Regions from separate parts of the Thermaerobacter subterraneus DSM 13965 genome, predicted to be linked through region 4. Evidence: riboswitches for the same ligand, from Rfam matches in the RefSeq annotation. Region 4 holds a riboswitch; each other region holds the start of a gene.
What was found. A riboswitch is a leader RNA that binds a small molecule or an ion and turns the genes downstream of it on or off. The one in region 4 is predicted to bind S-adenosylmethionine.
Positions count from the first base shown of each region.

Region 1 (3,680 bases), 430 kb from region 4:
CTGGGTGAACATTCATTCACCGGCGACCCAAAGCAGGGATGTTCGTGAGCGAGGCCCAGATCCCTTCCTCAAGGCCACCCGGCCGGGCAGGGTCGGCCACACCCGTGCGCCCGCCTCGCCCGGCGGCTCGCCCCGCCCGGCTGCCGGCTACGCCGGCCCCAACCCCGTTGCACCCAGGCCGCCGGGACCCTCAAGACCGGCGGCCCCGGCGACGGGCTCGGCCCATGGCGGGCGGCCGGGCCCGGCCGGCCGGCTCGCTCCCGCAAACCCCCGGTCCTGTCAGGACCACAGGGCCGACCGCAGCCACCACCAGCCGTATCCCGCCACCAGCGAGACCCCCGCCGCCTTGTAGAGCCCCAGGGCCAGCCGGCCCAGCCGGTAAAGGTCCTGGTGCCGGTAGGGCCGGGCCAGGAAGAGCGGGGCCTGCCGCAGGCAGCGGGCCGCGGGCACCAGCGTGACCAGCACCAGGGCGGGCAGCCGCCCGGCCGCCACCCCGGCGACGATCAGCACCGCCGTGGCCGCCACCCACCCGAAGTACAGGCGCAGGGCGCGCGTCTCTCCCAGCCGCGCCGCTACGGTCATCTTGCCGGTGGCCCGGTCTTCTTCGATGTCGTGGATCGACTCGGCATAGAGGATCAGGGCCACCAGGGACACCAGGGGCAAGGAGGCCACCAGCGCCTCCAGGGAAAGGGTGCGGGCCTGGACGTAGTACGAACCCAGCACCAGCACCGCGCCCATGTTGAGTCCCACCATGACCTCGCCGAGCCCGCGGTAGCCGTAGCGGACGGGCGGAGCCGTGTAGAAGAGCCCGCTGGCGATGCCCAGCAGGCCGAAGGCCAGGGCGGGCCAGCCCGTGCGGGCGGCCAGGTAGCCGCCCACCAGAGCGCCGAAGCCGAAGGTGGCCCAGGCTCCCCGGCGCAGGCTGTCCGGGCTGAGCCACCCCGCCTGGATCACGCCGCTGCCGCCGGTGAAGGGCGCATCGCCCTCGTACATGATGTAGTCGAAGTAGTCGTTGGCCATGTCGGTGCCGGCGTGGATGGCCAGGCTGCCCAGCATGGTGAGCAGCGCCAGCCAGGGGTCGAAGTGGCCCTCCCCGCCGGCCACCAGGATCCCCACCAGCACGGGGATGATGGTGACCGGCTTGAGGTGGGGGCGGCTGGCCTGGAACCAGGCCCGGGCCAGCAGGCGCCAGGAGCGGGCGGTGGGCGCCTCGGCCCCTGCGCCCGCGGCCGCCGCCCGTGCCATGGCCGGGCCGTGTTCGTCCGCCTGGTGCACCGGATCTCTCCCCCATCCTGCGCCTGCCCGCCGGCCGGGTGAGCCCCCGTCTGGGCGTCCCGCCTGCGGTTCCACCGCTCAAACGTACCGGCGGCCCTGCCGAACGTCGCCGGTTGCACGCCTTTTATTGTAGCGAAGGAAACCGGCTCTGACCTGTTGTCGGGATGGCGGAACCCGGCTATACTGTGCGTAATCTCCATTGACAACGGATGCGGCCGGCCGAGCCGGCCGACCCCTCTCTTATCCAGAGCGGTCGAGGGACGGGCCCGATGACGCCGCGGCAACCGGCGACCTTGGTCGTGCGGTGCCAACTCCCGCGGCTCCCTCCGGGAGCCGAGAGATGAGAGAAGGGGGACGGGGACCCTGCTGCGATCACCAAGCCCCTTCCTCCTTCGGAAGGGGCTTCTTCTTTGGCCGCCAGAGCTTAAGGGACCGGGGACCCCAGGTACCCAGGGGGTCCCGGAGCCCGGCGAGCCAGGGGCCGGTGGGGCCAGGAAGGGCCCGTTCCCCCCCATCCTGCAGCGCCGAGCGCCGTGCGGAAGCCCAGGCACCCCGTGCCGGGGCGCTGTCGCCGGCGCCGCGAACTGGAGGTGACGACCAGGGTGACCCAGCCCTTCCGGCCGGCCGCCGGACCGCGACCTGCCCACCCGGCCACGGCCGACTCCCAGCCCGGCCACGCGGCTCCGCCGCGGGCGGCCTTCCCTGCCGCGGGCCACCCGCCCGAGGACAACGGCCCCGCGGGCCCTGCCGGCCTCCCTCCGGCACGCCCGGTTGCAGGGGGCGGGGGCGGAGGAACCTTCGTGCCCTTCGCCCCGGATCCGGCTCCCCGAACCCTGCCGGCGGTGAGTCCTGGACCCGCTCTGCCCGCCCTGGCCGATGGCGACCCCTCCTGGGCCCTGGCCGCCCGCCCGGTCCGGCCCTCCCCCGCGGGCGACAGCCCGTCCGGCGGCGGACCCGCGCCGTCCCAGCCGTGCCCCGGGGCGCCCGGGGGGCCCCGGGGCACGGCCCGGGAGGAGGAAGAACCGGCTCTAGGCACCGCCCTCCTTCCCCTCACCGAACCCGCCGCGGTGGAAGGCGTCCACCTGGCGGCCATCCGGGCCGGAGCCCGCCTGGTCCGCACCGCCACCCGCTGGGCCAGCCCCTGGTGGCTGCCGTCCACGTCCCCGGAGCGGATCGAGGAGATCAACCTCTGGGCCGCCAAGCTGGCGCGGTCCGCCCGGGAGCTGGCCGGGCGGCCCTGCCTGGTGGCGGGGTTGTTGGGACCGCTGCCCGCCACCGCCGCTGCCGGCGGCAGCACCGAGCCGGAGGCCGTCCTGGAAGGATACCGCCGCCAGGTGGCCGGGCTGCTGGCAGGGGGCGTCGACCTGTTCTGGGTCGAAGCCCGCCACCCCCTGGAGGCCGGCCTTGCCCTGAAGGCCGTGCGGGAGGCGGCCCGGTTGCCGGTGGGTGTCCTGCTGGTGGGGGAGGGGGAGCCGCCGGATGCCCTCCCCTCCCCCTGGCTGGAGGCGTTCCACTCGGCCGGCTGGCCCGACGCCCTGGGTGTGGCCACCGGCGGCGGGCCGGCACGGGCGGCCCGCTGGCTGGCGGCGGTGCGGCGGGCCGGGTGGAGCGGCCCGCTGTGGGTCACCCTGGGACGGCTGGACGACGGGCCCGAACCTGTGGCCCGTGGGCTGGCCGGCCCCAAGCCGGCCACCCAGGACACCGGCGGGTGGGATGCGTGGGATGCCCTGCGCCTCCTCGGACCCGGCTGGGTGGGTGGAACCGGCCCCTGGCAGCCCGCGGACCTGGAGGCTCTGGCCGGCCGCATCCAAGCGGTCCACCCGGAGCCGGAGGGCCCGGCCCCGGCCCTGCCGGTCCTAGGCCCTCTGAACCGGACGGGTTCGGGCAGCGGCCCCGCCGGGCCGGGCGCCGGCCATCCTGACGCCGGCCATCCTGACGCCGGCAAGCAGGCCGCCTCCTTGCCCGCCGCTGCCCATTGGGGCAGGAGCCGGCCTGCCGGTGCAGGCTCCCTCCCAGGCGCAACCACCAGCGGCGCGGGCGGGGCCACCGGCCCCGGAAGCCCCGCTCCGCTGCGGGAGAAGCTGGGGCGCCGGTTCGTCATCAGCGTCGAGCTGGATCCGCCGCGGGGTCCGGTGGCCACCAAGTTCCTGGCCGATGCCCGCACTGTGGCGGCGGCCGGAGCCGATGCCGTCAACGTGGGCGACAGCCCCATGGCCCGGCCGCGGATGGCGGCCTGGGCCGGTGCCCTGCTGGCCCGCAGCGCCGGCATCGACGCCATCATGCACTGCACCACCCGGGACCGGAACCTGATGGCCCTGCAGGCCGACCTGCTGGCCGCCCATGCCCTGGGCGTCCGCAACGTCCTGGCCCTGACGGGCGACCATCCCCGCCTGGGTTCCAGCGGC
Region 1 is NZ_JH976535.1:1,021,070-1,024,749, reverse strand. Features, by position in the region: gene menA (1,4-dihydroxy-2-naphthoate octaprenyltransferase) at 280-1,275, opposite strand; SAM riboswitch class I at 1,513-1,622, shown strand; gene THESUDRAFT_RS04300 (methylenetetrahydrofolate reductase) at 2,076-3,680, shown strand, end outside.
Region 1: linked by a shared signal. The riboswitch ahead of THESUDRAFT_RS04300 (methylenetetrahydrofolate reductase) and the one ahead of metX (homoserine O-acetyltransferase MetX) in region 4 are both predicted to bind S-adenosylmethionine.

Region 2 (3,680 bases), 510 kb from region 4:
GCGGGCGGGCACCAGCCCCTGGCCAGCGAAGACGGCGCGATCCGGGTGGTATTCAACGGCGAGATCTACAACTACCGCGAGCTGCAGGCCGAACTCGAGAGCCGCGGCCACCGCTTCCGTACCCGCAGCGACACCGAGGTGCTGGTGCACCTCTACGAAGACGAGGGACCGGCCATGGTGCGGCGGCTCTACGGCATGTTCGCCTTCGCCCTCTCCACCCCCGACGGGCTCTTTTTGGCCCGCGACCCCCTGGGGATCAAACCCCTCTATGTGGGCAGGGACCGGGATGGGGCGCTCCTCTTCGCTTCGGAGATGGGGGCCCTGCTGCCCCACGTGGAGACCATCGACGAGTTTCCCCCCGGGCACTACTGGACGGAACGGGACGGGTTCGTCCGGTACTACGAGCTGCCCCCGGTACGGTACGACCTGGAGAGCCCCGAAGCGGCGGTGGAGGAACTCATCGCCCGGCTGCGGCAGGCGGTGCGGCGGCGCCTGGTGGCCGACGTCCCCGTGGGGGTGTTCCTCAGCGGCGGCCTGGACAGCAGCCTGATCGCCGCCCTGGTGGCGGAAGCGCGGGCGGAAACCGGAGAGCCGGTCCATTCCTTCGCCGTGGGCATGGAGGGCAGCGAGGACCTGGAGCGGGCCCGGCTGGTGGCGGCCCACCTGGGGACGTTCCACCACGAGTACGTCTTCACCCGCCAGGAACTGCTGGCCCTGCTGCCCACCGTGATCCGGCGCCTGGAGTCCTTCGACCCTGCCCTGGTGCGCAGCGCGGTGCCCACCTACCTGGTGTCGCGACTGGCGCGCCGGTATGTCAAGGTGGTGCTCTCCGGCGAGGGAGCGGACGAGCTCTTCGGCGGCTACCAGTACCTCAAGCGGCCGGAGATCCGGGCGCGGCTGCAGGACGAGCTGCGGGAGATCACCCTGGCGCTGCACAACACCAACCTGCAGCGGGTCGACCGCATGACCATGGCCCACGGCCTGGAAGGGCGGGTTCCCTTCCTCTCGGTGACCCTGGTCGACCTGGCCTGGCGGATCCCGCCGCGCTGGAAGATCCACGACCGCACCGGGACCGAGAAGTGGATCCTGCGGCAGGCGGCCCGCCGGTTCCTCCCCGCGGCGGTGGTCCAGCGGGAGAAGGCCAAGTTCGCCATGGGCACGGGCGTGGGCCCCACCCTGGAGCGCTTCGCCGGAGCCGCCGTCAGCGACCGGGAGCTGGCGGCGGGCCGGGAGCCGTGGCCGGGGCTGGAGCTGGGCAGCAAGGAGGAGCTGCTGTACTTCCGCTGGTTCTGCCAGGCCTTCGGCCACCGGGCCCGGATGGCGGCCCGGCTGGTGGGGCGGAGCCGCAGCCTGAACCCCCACCAGCTCTACGCCCCCGCCTGGCGCGCCCAACCCGGGACGGGGACGGAGATGGCCTGACCTGTTGACAGGCCGGGGCAGGGGTCGCATAATCGGCGTCGTACGGCTGAGCCGGCCGCTGTACCGCAGTACCCGCAGGACGTTCGGCGCGGGACCTTCAACAACCGAATCCGCAACATCTCTTCTTATCCAGAGTGGCGGAGGGACGGGCCCGATGAAGCCACGGCAACCTCCGCGCGGCGGCGCGGCCCCGCCCGCTCCGGCCCGGCACGGCGGCCGGGCGGGTTCCCCGGGGTTCAACGCCGGCGGGTGGTGCCAACTCCCGCAGAACCGCGTCCTGGTGCCGGGACGCCGTTCTGAGAGATAAGAAGGGATGGCACCCTTGGGCCATCCTTTCTGCGTCTCTCAGGAAGGATGGTTTTTTGTTGCCCTTCACCCGGTGCGGGGTGGGGCCACGGGGGTGAGCGCAGTGACGGAAGCGATGCTGGAGGTCCGCAACCTGGTCAAGGTCTACCGCGGCCGCCGCGGCGTGACCACGGCCCTGGACGGCGCCAGCCTGGAGGTGGGCCGGGGCGAGTTCTTCGGCGTCGTCGGCGCCTCGGGGGCCGGCAAGAGCACCCTGGTCAAGTGCATCACCCTGCTGGAGCGGCCCACGGCGGGCTCCATCCGCCTGGGCGGCGTCGAGCTGACCGGGCTGCGCGGCCGGGCCCTGCGGCAGCAACGGCGGCGGATCGGCCTGGTCTTCCAGCACTTTCACCTGCTGTGGTCCCGCACCGCCGCCGGCAACGTGGCGCTGCCCCTGGAGATCGCCGGGGTGCCGCGGGAGCAGATCCGGCGCCGGGTGGCGGAGCTGCTGGACTGGGTGGGGCTGGCCGACAAGGCGGGAGCCTACCCCTCCCAGCTGAGCGGGGGCCAGAAGCAGCGGGTGGCCATCGCCCGGGCCCTGGCGACGCAACCGGAACTCCTCTTGTGTGATGAACCCACCTCCGCGCTGGATGCGGCCACCAGCCGCGCGGTGCTGGAGCTGCTGCAGCGGGTTCACCGGGAACTGGGCATCACCGTGCTGCTGATCACCCACCAGCTGGAGCTGGTGGAGGCCGCCTGCCAGCGGGTGGCCGTGATGGACGCCGGGCGAGTGGTGGAAGCCGGACCCGTGGAACAGGTCTTCCGGAACCCGCAGGCGGCGGCCACCCGGCGGCTGCTGGCCGCCGCCGGTGCCGGCGGTCCGGCCGGAGACCTACCGGCCCCAGCACTCGGGACCGGGGACGAACCCGGCCCCGAGGCGGGCCCACAGGCCGTTGCCGATCCGGCCCTGGCGGACCGGCGGGCGGCCCCGGCGGCGGCCGCGGGGGCTGCAGCCGCCCGCTGGGCGCCCCTTGCCTCGGCCTCGCCCGGCGCACCCGGGCGGAGCGGTGCCGGCGCGGCGCCGGCACCCGGGGCCGGCCCCCTTGCCCCGCAGGCGGCTCGCCCCCTGGCCGGAGGGAGGTGACGGCGGATGGCGGCAGAGCTTTTCAGCGCCCTGCGCGAGTTCGGACCTGACATCGTGACGGCCACGGGCCAGACCCTGTACATGGTGGGCCTGGCGATCCTCTTCGCCACCCTGGCCGGGGTGCCCATTGGCACCCTGCTGGTGGTGATGGACCGGGGGCACATCGCCGCCTTTCCGCCCCTGCGGGCGGTGCTGGCGTTCGTCGTCAACACCGGGCGGTCGGTGCCCTTCATCATCCTGCTGATCGCCCTGGCCCCCTTCACCCGCCTGCTGGTCGGCACGTCCCTGGGGACGGCGGCGGCCGTGCCGCCCATGGCGGTCGCCGCCACCCCGCTGGTGGCGCGGGTGGTGGAGACGGCCCTGCGGGAGGTCGACCGCGGCACCGTGGATGCCGCCGTGGCCATGGGCGCCAGCCCGTGGCAGGTGGTGCGCAAGGTGCTGCTGCCCGAGGCCCTGCCCGCCGTGGTCCTGGGGATCACCATCGCCACCGTCGGGCTCATCGAGTTCTCGGCGGTGGCGGGGGCCGTGGGCGGGGGCGGGCTGGGCGACCTGGCCTTCCGCATGGGCTACCAGCGCTGGGAGGCGGGGGTCCTCTTGGTCTGCGTGGTCCTGCTGGTCGCCCTGGTGCAGGGGGTCCAGTGGGCCGGGGAGACCCTGGCCCGGCGGCTGAACCACCGCTAGCGCCCGGCGCTCCGGGAAGGCGATTTTTGGGGGATGGCTCGCGGGGGGCGGGCCGGTTCGTCCGGGAAGGGACCCTGGTGCGATAGATCGAGAAGGAGGTCGAATGCCATGGGTGTCCTCTCCCTGGTCTTCTCCGGCCGCCGGTGGACCC
Region 2 is NZ_JH976535.1:1,963,832-1,967,511, forward strand. Features, by position in the region: gene asnB (asparagine synthase B) at 1-1,419, shown strand, start outside; SAM riboswitch class I at 1,542-1,729, shown strand; gene THESUDRAFT_RS08010 (methionine ABC transporter ATP-binding protein) at 1,820-2,848, shown strand; gene THESUDRAFT_RS08015 (methionine ABC transporter permease) at 2,855-3,529, shown strand; gene THESUDRAFT_RS08020 (MetQ/NlpA family ABC transporter substrate-binding protein) at 3,638-3,680, shown strand, end outside.
Region 2: linked by a shared signal. The riboswitch ahead of THESUDRAFT_RS08010 (methionine ABC transporter ATP-binding protein) and the one ahead of metX (homoserine O-acetyltransferase MetX) in region 4 are both predicted to bind S-adenosylmethionine.

Region 3 (3,680 bases), 440 kb from region 4:
GTCTGAATGCCCCGCTCCCGCAGGTGGCGGCAGAGGGTGAAGCCGTCGGTATCGGGCAGCATGACGTCCAGGATGATCACCTGGGGCCGGCGCTCCTCCAGGCGGCGCAGGGCCTCGGCACCGTCCCGGGCCAGCACCGGTGCCATGCCGTTGCGCTGCAGGTTGTACGCCACCAGTTCCAGCAGGGACTCCTCGTCGTCCACCACCAGCACGGTGGGACCGGCCGGTGCCGGCCCGTCCGGACCGGGGCCGGGCCGGGCGGCGGGGGCTGCCGGCGCCAGGGCGGAGGGCTTGCCGCCGGCGGAAGCCGGCGCCGGGCGGGCGGTTGGGGTGGAGGCGGCCGCCGGCGCCGGTGGCCCGGCGGGAAGGCGTCGGGCCGGGGGCCGGGCCTGGCCCGCATCGAGGGCCGGGCCCGCCGGCTCGCCGCGGCCGCGTTCGTCCCGCAAGAACACCGTCACCGGGCCTCCCCGGCGTCCCCGGCGGCCAGCAGGGCCCCGTGGGCCTCCATCTCCGCCAGGGCGCGCTCCCCGTCCCCCGGGGTCACGTCGACGGCCCGCACGGCCGGAACCAGCACCGTGACCCGAAAACCCTCCCGCAGGCCGTCCAGCACCGTGGCCCGCACGCAGTAGTCGGTGGCCAGGCCGCCCACGTACAGGTGCCGGACCCCCTGCTGCCGCAGCCAGCCGGCCAGGGTGACCTCGGGGCGGACCCCGGCCTCACCGGCGGCCAGGGCGCCGTCAAAGCCACTGTAGGCCTCCCGGTCGGGGGCGAACCCCTTGCGGAAGACGGTGCCCCGGACCTGCAGGTCCGGGTGGAAGGCGGCCCCCGGGCTGCCCTGCACGCAGTGGACCGGCCAGGGCCCGCCCTGCTCGCGGAAGCTCACATGGCCGGAGGGATGCCAGTCCTGGGTGAAGACCACGGGCCGGCCCGCCGCGTGGAAGGCGCCGATCCAGCGGTTGAGGACGGGCACCACCTGGTCGCCCTGGGGCACGGCCAGGGCACCGCCGGGACAGAAGTCGTTCTGGACGTCCACCACCACCAGGGCGGCGTCAGGATGCTGGGCGGCTGCCTCGGGGGTCACGGCGCCGGCGGGGGCCGGTGCCGCCCCGCCCCCCGTCGCGGCGCCGCCGGGCTGCAGGCGGTCCATGGCTGGGCTGCCTCCTTGCGCCGTTTTCCCTTCAATTATAGGCTTATAGGCTGCCGCCGGCAGGATGCGGGCCACCTCGGGCCGGCAGTGCCCGGGCCGCAATGGCACGCCGGCGGCCGGCAGGGCCCGCAGCGGGCGACCGCCGGGGATGGCGCGGTTTCACCCCACCCTGGGGTGTGGGGGCAGCAGGACTTTCGTCCCCGGCCCCGAATAGCAGTCCCCAATGCCCGCATCCCGCGCGAGGGTTCCAGCCCGCTGCGGCGCCGGGGCGCCAGGCCGCACCTGGGCAACGGGCCCTGCAAGCCCACCGGGCCCACGCCGGCCGGACGAGACCCGGAGGGCCGCGGACCGCGATGACGCACCGCAGGCCGCGAGGCCATGGGCCCCTTCCTTGGCTGTGGGATGCGGAAACCCGGGGGGCCTTGCAGGCCGCAGCGCCTGCAACCCCGCGGTCGCTGACAAGGGAATGACCGGACAAAGCCCTATCGAGAGTGGCCGAGGGACGGGCCCGATGACGCCACGGCAACCGGCCGCCGGCTCCACCCAGGCGGCACGGTGCCAATTCCCGCGGGAGGCGTTCCCGGGAGATAGGGAAAGGCGAGGAACCTCTCCTTTCCCGGAGGGGTTTTTCATTTTCAGTCCCATCCCACGAAGGAGGCGCGGACCCATGGCCGTGGCAACCAACCTGGGCTTCCCCCGCATCGGGGCCGGCCGGGAGTTGAAACAGGCCCTGGAGGCCTACTGGGACGGCAAGATTTCCGCGGACGCTCTGCTGGCGACGGCGGCGGCCTTGCGGCGGCGGCACTGGGAGCTGCAGCGGGCGGCGGGGATCGACGTGGTGCCCGTGGGGGACTTCTCCCTCTACGACCACGTGCTGGATACCGCCTGCATGGTGGGGGCCGTGCCCGCCCGTTACGGGTGGGCCCCTTCAGCGGAAGCCGGCGCCGCAATCCCCCCGGCTCCTGGTGGCGATGCCGCCGGCGCGGGCCGGGCCACCCCCGCGGCGGGCCAGAGGGCGGAGGCGGGCCCGGGCGCGGCGGCCGCCGCGGCTGCTGGGGAGGTCCCCCTGGACGTCTACTTCGCCATGGCCCGGGGCACCCCCGGCCGGGGCGTCCCCGCCCTGGAGATGACCAAGTGGTTCGACACCAACTACCACTACATCGTGCCCGAGCTGGAACCAGGGCAGGCCTTCCGCCTGGCGTCCCGCAAGGTGGTGGAGGGATTCCGCGAGGCCCGCTCCCTGGGTTTCGAGGCCCGCCCCGTGCTGCTGGGCCCGGTGAGCTTCCTGCTGCTGGCCAAGCTCCGCACTCCGGCCGGGGCGGGCGCCGCCGGCCGGGCCCCCGAGGCGAGCCGCGGCGAGGCCGGGGGTCTGGGCGGCGGGGCGGCCGGTTCCTCCGGCGGGGAAGGGGTCGCCGGGCCGCGCCTTGCCTTGCTGGACGGCCTGCTGCCCGTGTACGGGCAGGTGCTGCGGGAGCTGGCGGCGGCCGGCGCCACCTGGGTCCAGCTGGATGAGCCGTTCCTGGCCCTGGACCTGGACGAACCGGCCCGGGCCGCCTACCGCCGCGCCTACGCCACCTTAGCCCAGGCGGCCCCGGGGCTCCGGCTCTTCCTGGCCACCTACTTCGAGGGGTTGCGGGACAACCTGGAGCTAGCCTTGAGCCTGCCGGTGCAGGCCCTGCACCTGGATCTGGTGCGGGACCCCGGCCAGCTGGAGCAGGTGCTGGCCGCCGGGGTTCCGCCCACCCTGCACCTCTCCCTGGGGGTGGTGGACGGCCGCAACGTCTGGCGGGCGGACCTGGAGGCGGCCCTGGCCCTGCTGGAGCGGGCCCGGGACGCCCTGGGGGCCGGGCGGCTCTTCGTCGCCCCCTCCTGCTCGCTGCTGCACGTGCCCATCGACCTGGACCTGGAGACGGATCTGGATCCGGAGATCAAGGGCTGGCTTGCCTTCGCGAAGCAGAAGCTGGAGGAAGTGGCGGTCCTGACCCGCGCCTTGAACCAGGGCCGGCAGGCCGTGGCCGGCGCCCTCGAGGCCAGCCGGGCGGCGGTGGAGGCCCGGCGCCGCTCGCCCCGGCGCACCCGGCCGGAGGTGCAGGAGCGGTTGGCGCGGCTCAACCCGGACGAGGCCCGCAGGCCCTCCCGGGCGCCCCAGCGGCGGTCGCTGCAGCGGGAGCGGCTGGGCCTCCCGCCCCTGCCCACCACCACCATCGGCTCCTTCCCCCAGACTCCGGAGGTGCGCCGGCTGCGGGCGCGCTGGCGGCACGGGGAGATCGACACCGCCACCTACGAAGAGGGCATCCGCGCCGAGATCCGCCGGGTGATCCGGCTGCAGGAGGAGCTGGGCCTGGACGTGCTGGTTCACGGCGAGGCCGAGCGCAACGACATGGTGGAGTACTTCGCCGAGCAGCTGGAGGGCTTCGCCTTCACCCGCCACGGCTGGGTGCAGAGCTACGGCAGCCGCTGCGTGAAGCCGCCCATCCTCTACGGCGACGTGGCCCGGCCCGGCCCCATGACCGTGCGGTGGATCACCTACGCC
Region 3 is NZ_JH976535.1:1,011,946-1,015,625, forward strand. Features, by position in the region: gene THESUDRAFT_RS04270 (response regulator transcription factor) at 1-458, opposite strand, end outside; gene pncA (bifunctional nicotinamidase/pyrazinamidase) at 455-1,147, opposite strand; SAM riboswitch class I at 1,627-1,741, shown strand; gene metE (5-methyltetrahydropteroyltriglutamate--homocysteine S-methyltransferase) at 1,815-3,680, shown strand, end outside.
Region 3: linked by a shared signal. The riboswitch ahead of metE (5-methyltetrahydropteroyltriglutamate--homocysteine S-methyltransferase) and the one ahead of metX (homoserine O-acetyltransferase MetX) in region 4 are both predicted to bind S-adenosylmethionine.

Region 4 (3,680 bases):
CAGCTCCACCCCGTGCCGGCGGGCCACCGCCGACAGGGTCGCCAGGGATTCGGCCAGAAGGGCCTTGTTGGCGGTGATCACGTGGCGGCCGGCTTCCAGGGCCCGCAGGACGTACTGGCGGGCCGGTTCGACACCGCCGATGAGCTCGATCACCACGTCGACCTCAGGATCGCCCAGCAGCTGGTCGGCATCGGTGGTGAGCAGGCTGCGGTCGACGGCCGCCGGCCGCGGCTTGCCGGGGTGGCGTACCAGGATCCCCTTCAGCCGCGGCACGCCACCCAGCCGCGCCACCAGCCAGGGTGGCGGGTTGAGCAACCGGCGCGCCACCGCACTACCCACGGTGCCCAGACCCAGCAGCGCCACCACGGGACCCTTCACGGGCGCCCCTCCCCCACCGCCGCCACCGCCCCGGCCTGCGCGGGCGCGGCGGTAGCACCGGGTTCTTCCAGCCAGTCCATCACCCGGCGGGCCACCCCCGCGGGGTCCACGAGGAAGCTGTCGTGGCCCCAGGGAGCCTTCCAGACCTGCCATGTGACATTCTTGCCCGCCCGGCGCAGGGCCTGGACCAGCCGCCGCTGCTCGTCCACGGGGTAGAGCAGGTCCGAGGTGATGCTGAGCACATACATGCGGCCCTGGACCCGGGCCGCGGCGCCCTCCAGCCCGCCCCGGCCCCGGCCTACGTCGTGGAGATCCATGGCCCGGGTCAGGGTCACGTACGTGGCGGGATCGAACCGGCGCACCAGCTTTTCCCCCTGGTAGTGCAGGTAGCTTTCGATCTGGAACCGGAAGGCCTCGGCCGGGCCCGCCGGCGCGGTGGCGTACGAGCCCAGCCGCTGGGCGACCGGGTCGGCGCCCGCCGGGACCTCTTCCCGGCCAAAGCGCGCCTCCCACTCCTCGCGACCCCGGTAGGTGGTCATGGCCAGCATCCGGGCCAGGGCCAGCCCGCGGCGGGGCGGGCGGGCGGCGGGATAGTCGCCGCCCTGCCAGGCGGGGTCTGCGAAGATCGCCTGGCGCTGCACCTCGTTCCAGGCGATGGCATGGGGCGAGGCGGCCGGCGGCGCCGCCAGGACGGCCGCCGCTCCCACCCGCTCGGGGTAGGTGACGGCCCACTCCAGCGCCTGCATGCCGCCCAGGGAACCGCCCACCACCAGGGCGAGCCGCCCGATGCCCAGCGCATCCAGGAGCCGGCGCTGGGCATGGACCATGTCCCGCACGGTGATCACGGGAAACCGCCCGCCCCAGGGCCCGTGGCCGGCCTCCTCAGGACTGGCCGGGCCTGTGGACCCGTAACAGCCTCCCAGCACGTTGCTGCAAATGACAAACCAGCGGCGGGTGTCGATGGGCCGGCCCGGGCCCACCGCCGCCTCCCACCAGCCCGGGCGGTCGCCGGGATGGTGGGAGGCCACGTGGGCGTCGCCCGTCAGGGCGTGGCAGATCAGGATGGCGTTCTGGCGCTGGGGGTCCCAGCGACCCCAGGTCTCGTAGGCCAGTTCGGCCCGGGGCAGGTGGCCGCCCTGCTCCAGGGGCAAGGGCCCCACCTCGACAAGGCCGCGACAGGGGATCACCGCGTCCCCCTCCCTCCCGCGCCCGCTCCCCGAAGGGGTCCCGGATAAGAAACTACCCCTCCCGAGAGGGAAGGGCCGAAAAGATTTCCGGCGCCCTCTCATCTCTCAGGATCCGCACGGATCCTGCAGGAGTTGGCACCTTACCGGCCGTCCAGGCACGGCCGGCGGTTGCCGGGCTTCATCGGGCCAGTCCCTCCGCCACTCTGGATAAGAGAGCAGACGCGCTCTGTGATTGTTGAAAGTGATGCTATCATGCCGGCCCCTGCAGGTCAACGATCCCGGCCGCGACCCGGCCGGCCTTGCGCGCCGGCGCCCCTCACCATCGGGCATCGGCCGGGGAAGGCCCGATGGAGCGCGCCGGCCGCAGCCAGGCCGGTACATAGCTCCAGGCCGCCCGGAGCTGGCGCCGGTGCTGCGCCGCCCGGGGGTCATGCCGTTCCACCAGGGCCCAGAAGGCGGGACCGTGGTTGAGGTGGACGGTATGACAGAGTTCGTGGATCAGCACGTGTTCCACCAGTTCTGGCGGCAGGAAGAGCAGCTTCAGGCTGAGGCGCACGTGGCGCCCGGCGGAACAGCTGCCCCAGCGGGTCTTGGGGCAGCCGATGGACGAACCCGCCAGGCGAAAGCCCCGCTCCCGCGCCAGCCGTTCCAGCCAGGGCAGCAGGGTCGCCCGGGCCCGGGCGGCCAGCCACCCCCTGAGGGGAGGCCCCCAGGCGGCAGGACCCTGCTCCCCGGCCCGGGCCGGCAGGCGGACCTGCCCGGCCAGGGATGCGCCCGGGGGCGGCGGTTCCCCTGGATCGCCGGTGACCCCGCCGGCGAAGAGGGCCTGCTGCGGGGTCCGGCCGGCGGCGGGCTTGCCCCCTCCGCCGGCGGCGCCGCCCAGGGTGGGCCGGCCCGCCGGCGTCACGGCCCACACCTCCCCCAGAGCCCGCAGCCACAGCCAGGCCGGGGGAGCCAGGCCGGCGGCATCCTGGCGGAGCAAGGGATCGCCCGCCCCGCCGCCGGCGGCCCGGGCCTGCTGTTCCAGGCGCTGCCGGGCCCGCTGGATCCAGGCCGCATGCTGGGCCACCACCTGGGGCACCCGCTGCAGCCGGTACCCCGGCGGAACCACCACCACCAGGCCGTCGGCCGGCGAAAGCACCAGCCGCACCCGGCGCGCCCTGGAGCTGACCCGGACGGTGTAGGGGGGCAGGCCCTGCGATCCGGCCCCGCCCTGCCCCATGCCCCCCGGTGGCCGCAGCCCCCGATCCCCGTCCCTGGACCCCTCGCCCATGCGTCGCCCTCCTTCTCCTCGCGGGCGATGGCCGGCGGCAGGCTCCGTCGGGCTCCGTTGCCGCCCGGCCGCGCCGCGTGCCCGGGCGGGCAGGCGGACCCGCCCCCGGACGCCCTGGAAGTCCGCATCGCGGTCGCTCTGTCCTGGTTCGCCCGGCCGTTGCCCGCCCCCTTGTGGACAACCGCTGCCCGGCCCCGGCGGCCGCTGCGCATGGAGAGTCACCGGGCCGGCATACATTGGTTCCGTAAGGGCGCCCGGCCGCCGCCCCCCAACCGGCCGGGAAACGGCCCCTTGCGGGGAGGTGCCATCGTGTCCGACGGGGCTGCACCGGGGCCCGCCGCCCGCTCGGTGATCGCCCTGCTTGTGTCCGCCGCCCTGCTGGCCGGCGCCCTGGGCCTGCACCTGCGGTCGACCCGCCCCGGCGTGGCCGGCGTCACCGCACCGGGGCGGCCCGTGGCCGACCGGGTGATCCGGCTGTCCGAGTACGCCTACCAGCCGGCGGTCATCGAGGTCCGGCAGGGGACCCGGGTGCGCCTGACGCTGATCAACACGGGGCGGGAGGAACACGAGCTGGAGATCGACGGCTATGGCATCGAGGTGGCCGGCCTGCGGCCGGGAACCAGCGTCCGGCTGATCTTCAATGCCGATCTTCCAGGCCGTTTCGAGCTGGCCTGCCACATGCCCGGCCACTACGAGAAGGGGATGCGCGGCATCCTGGTGGTCCACCCGGCCGACGCCCAGCGCTGAGGCGCCGCGACACCCTGCTCCGGGCCCGGCGTGGTATGGTGTTGCCGGGAGGAAACGCCATGCCCGCAAAGGATGCCGTGAGAGGGGACGGGCCC
Region 4 is NZ_JH976535.1:1,453,312-1,456,991, reverse strand. Features, by position in the region: gene THESUDRAFT_RS06020 (homoserine dehydrogenase) at 1-378, opposite strand, end outside; gene metX (homoserine O-acetyltransferase MetX) at 375-1,565, opposite strand; SAM riboswitch class I at 1,661-1,779, opposite strand; gene THESUDRAFT_RS06010 (YgjP family zinc-dependent metalloprotease) at 1,882-2,838, opposite strand; gene THESUDRAFT_RS06005 (cupredoxin domain-containing protein) at 3,148-3,585, shown strand; gene THESUDRAFT_RS06000 (biotin--[acetyl-CoA-carboxylase] ligase) at 3,645-3,680, shown strand, end outside.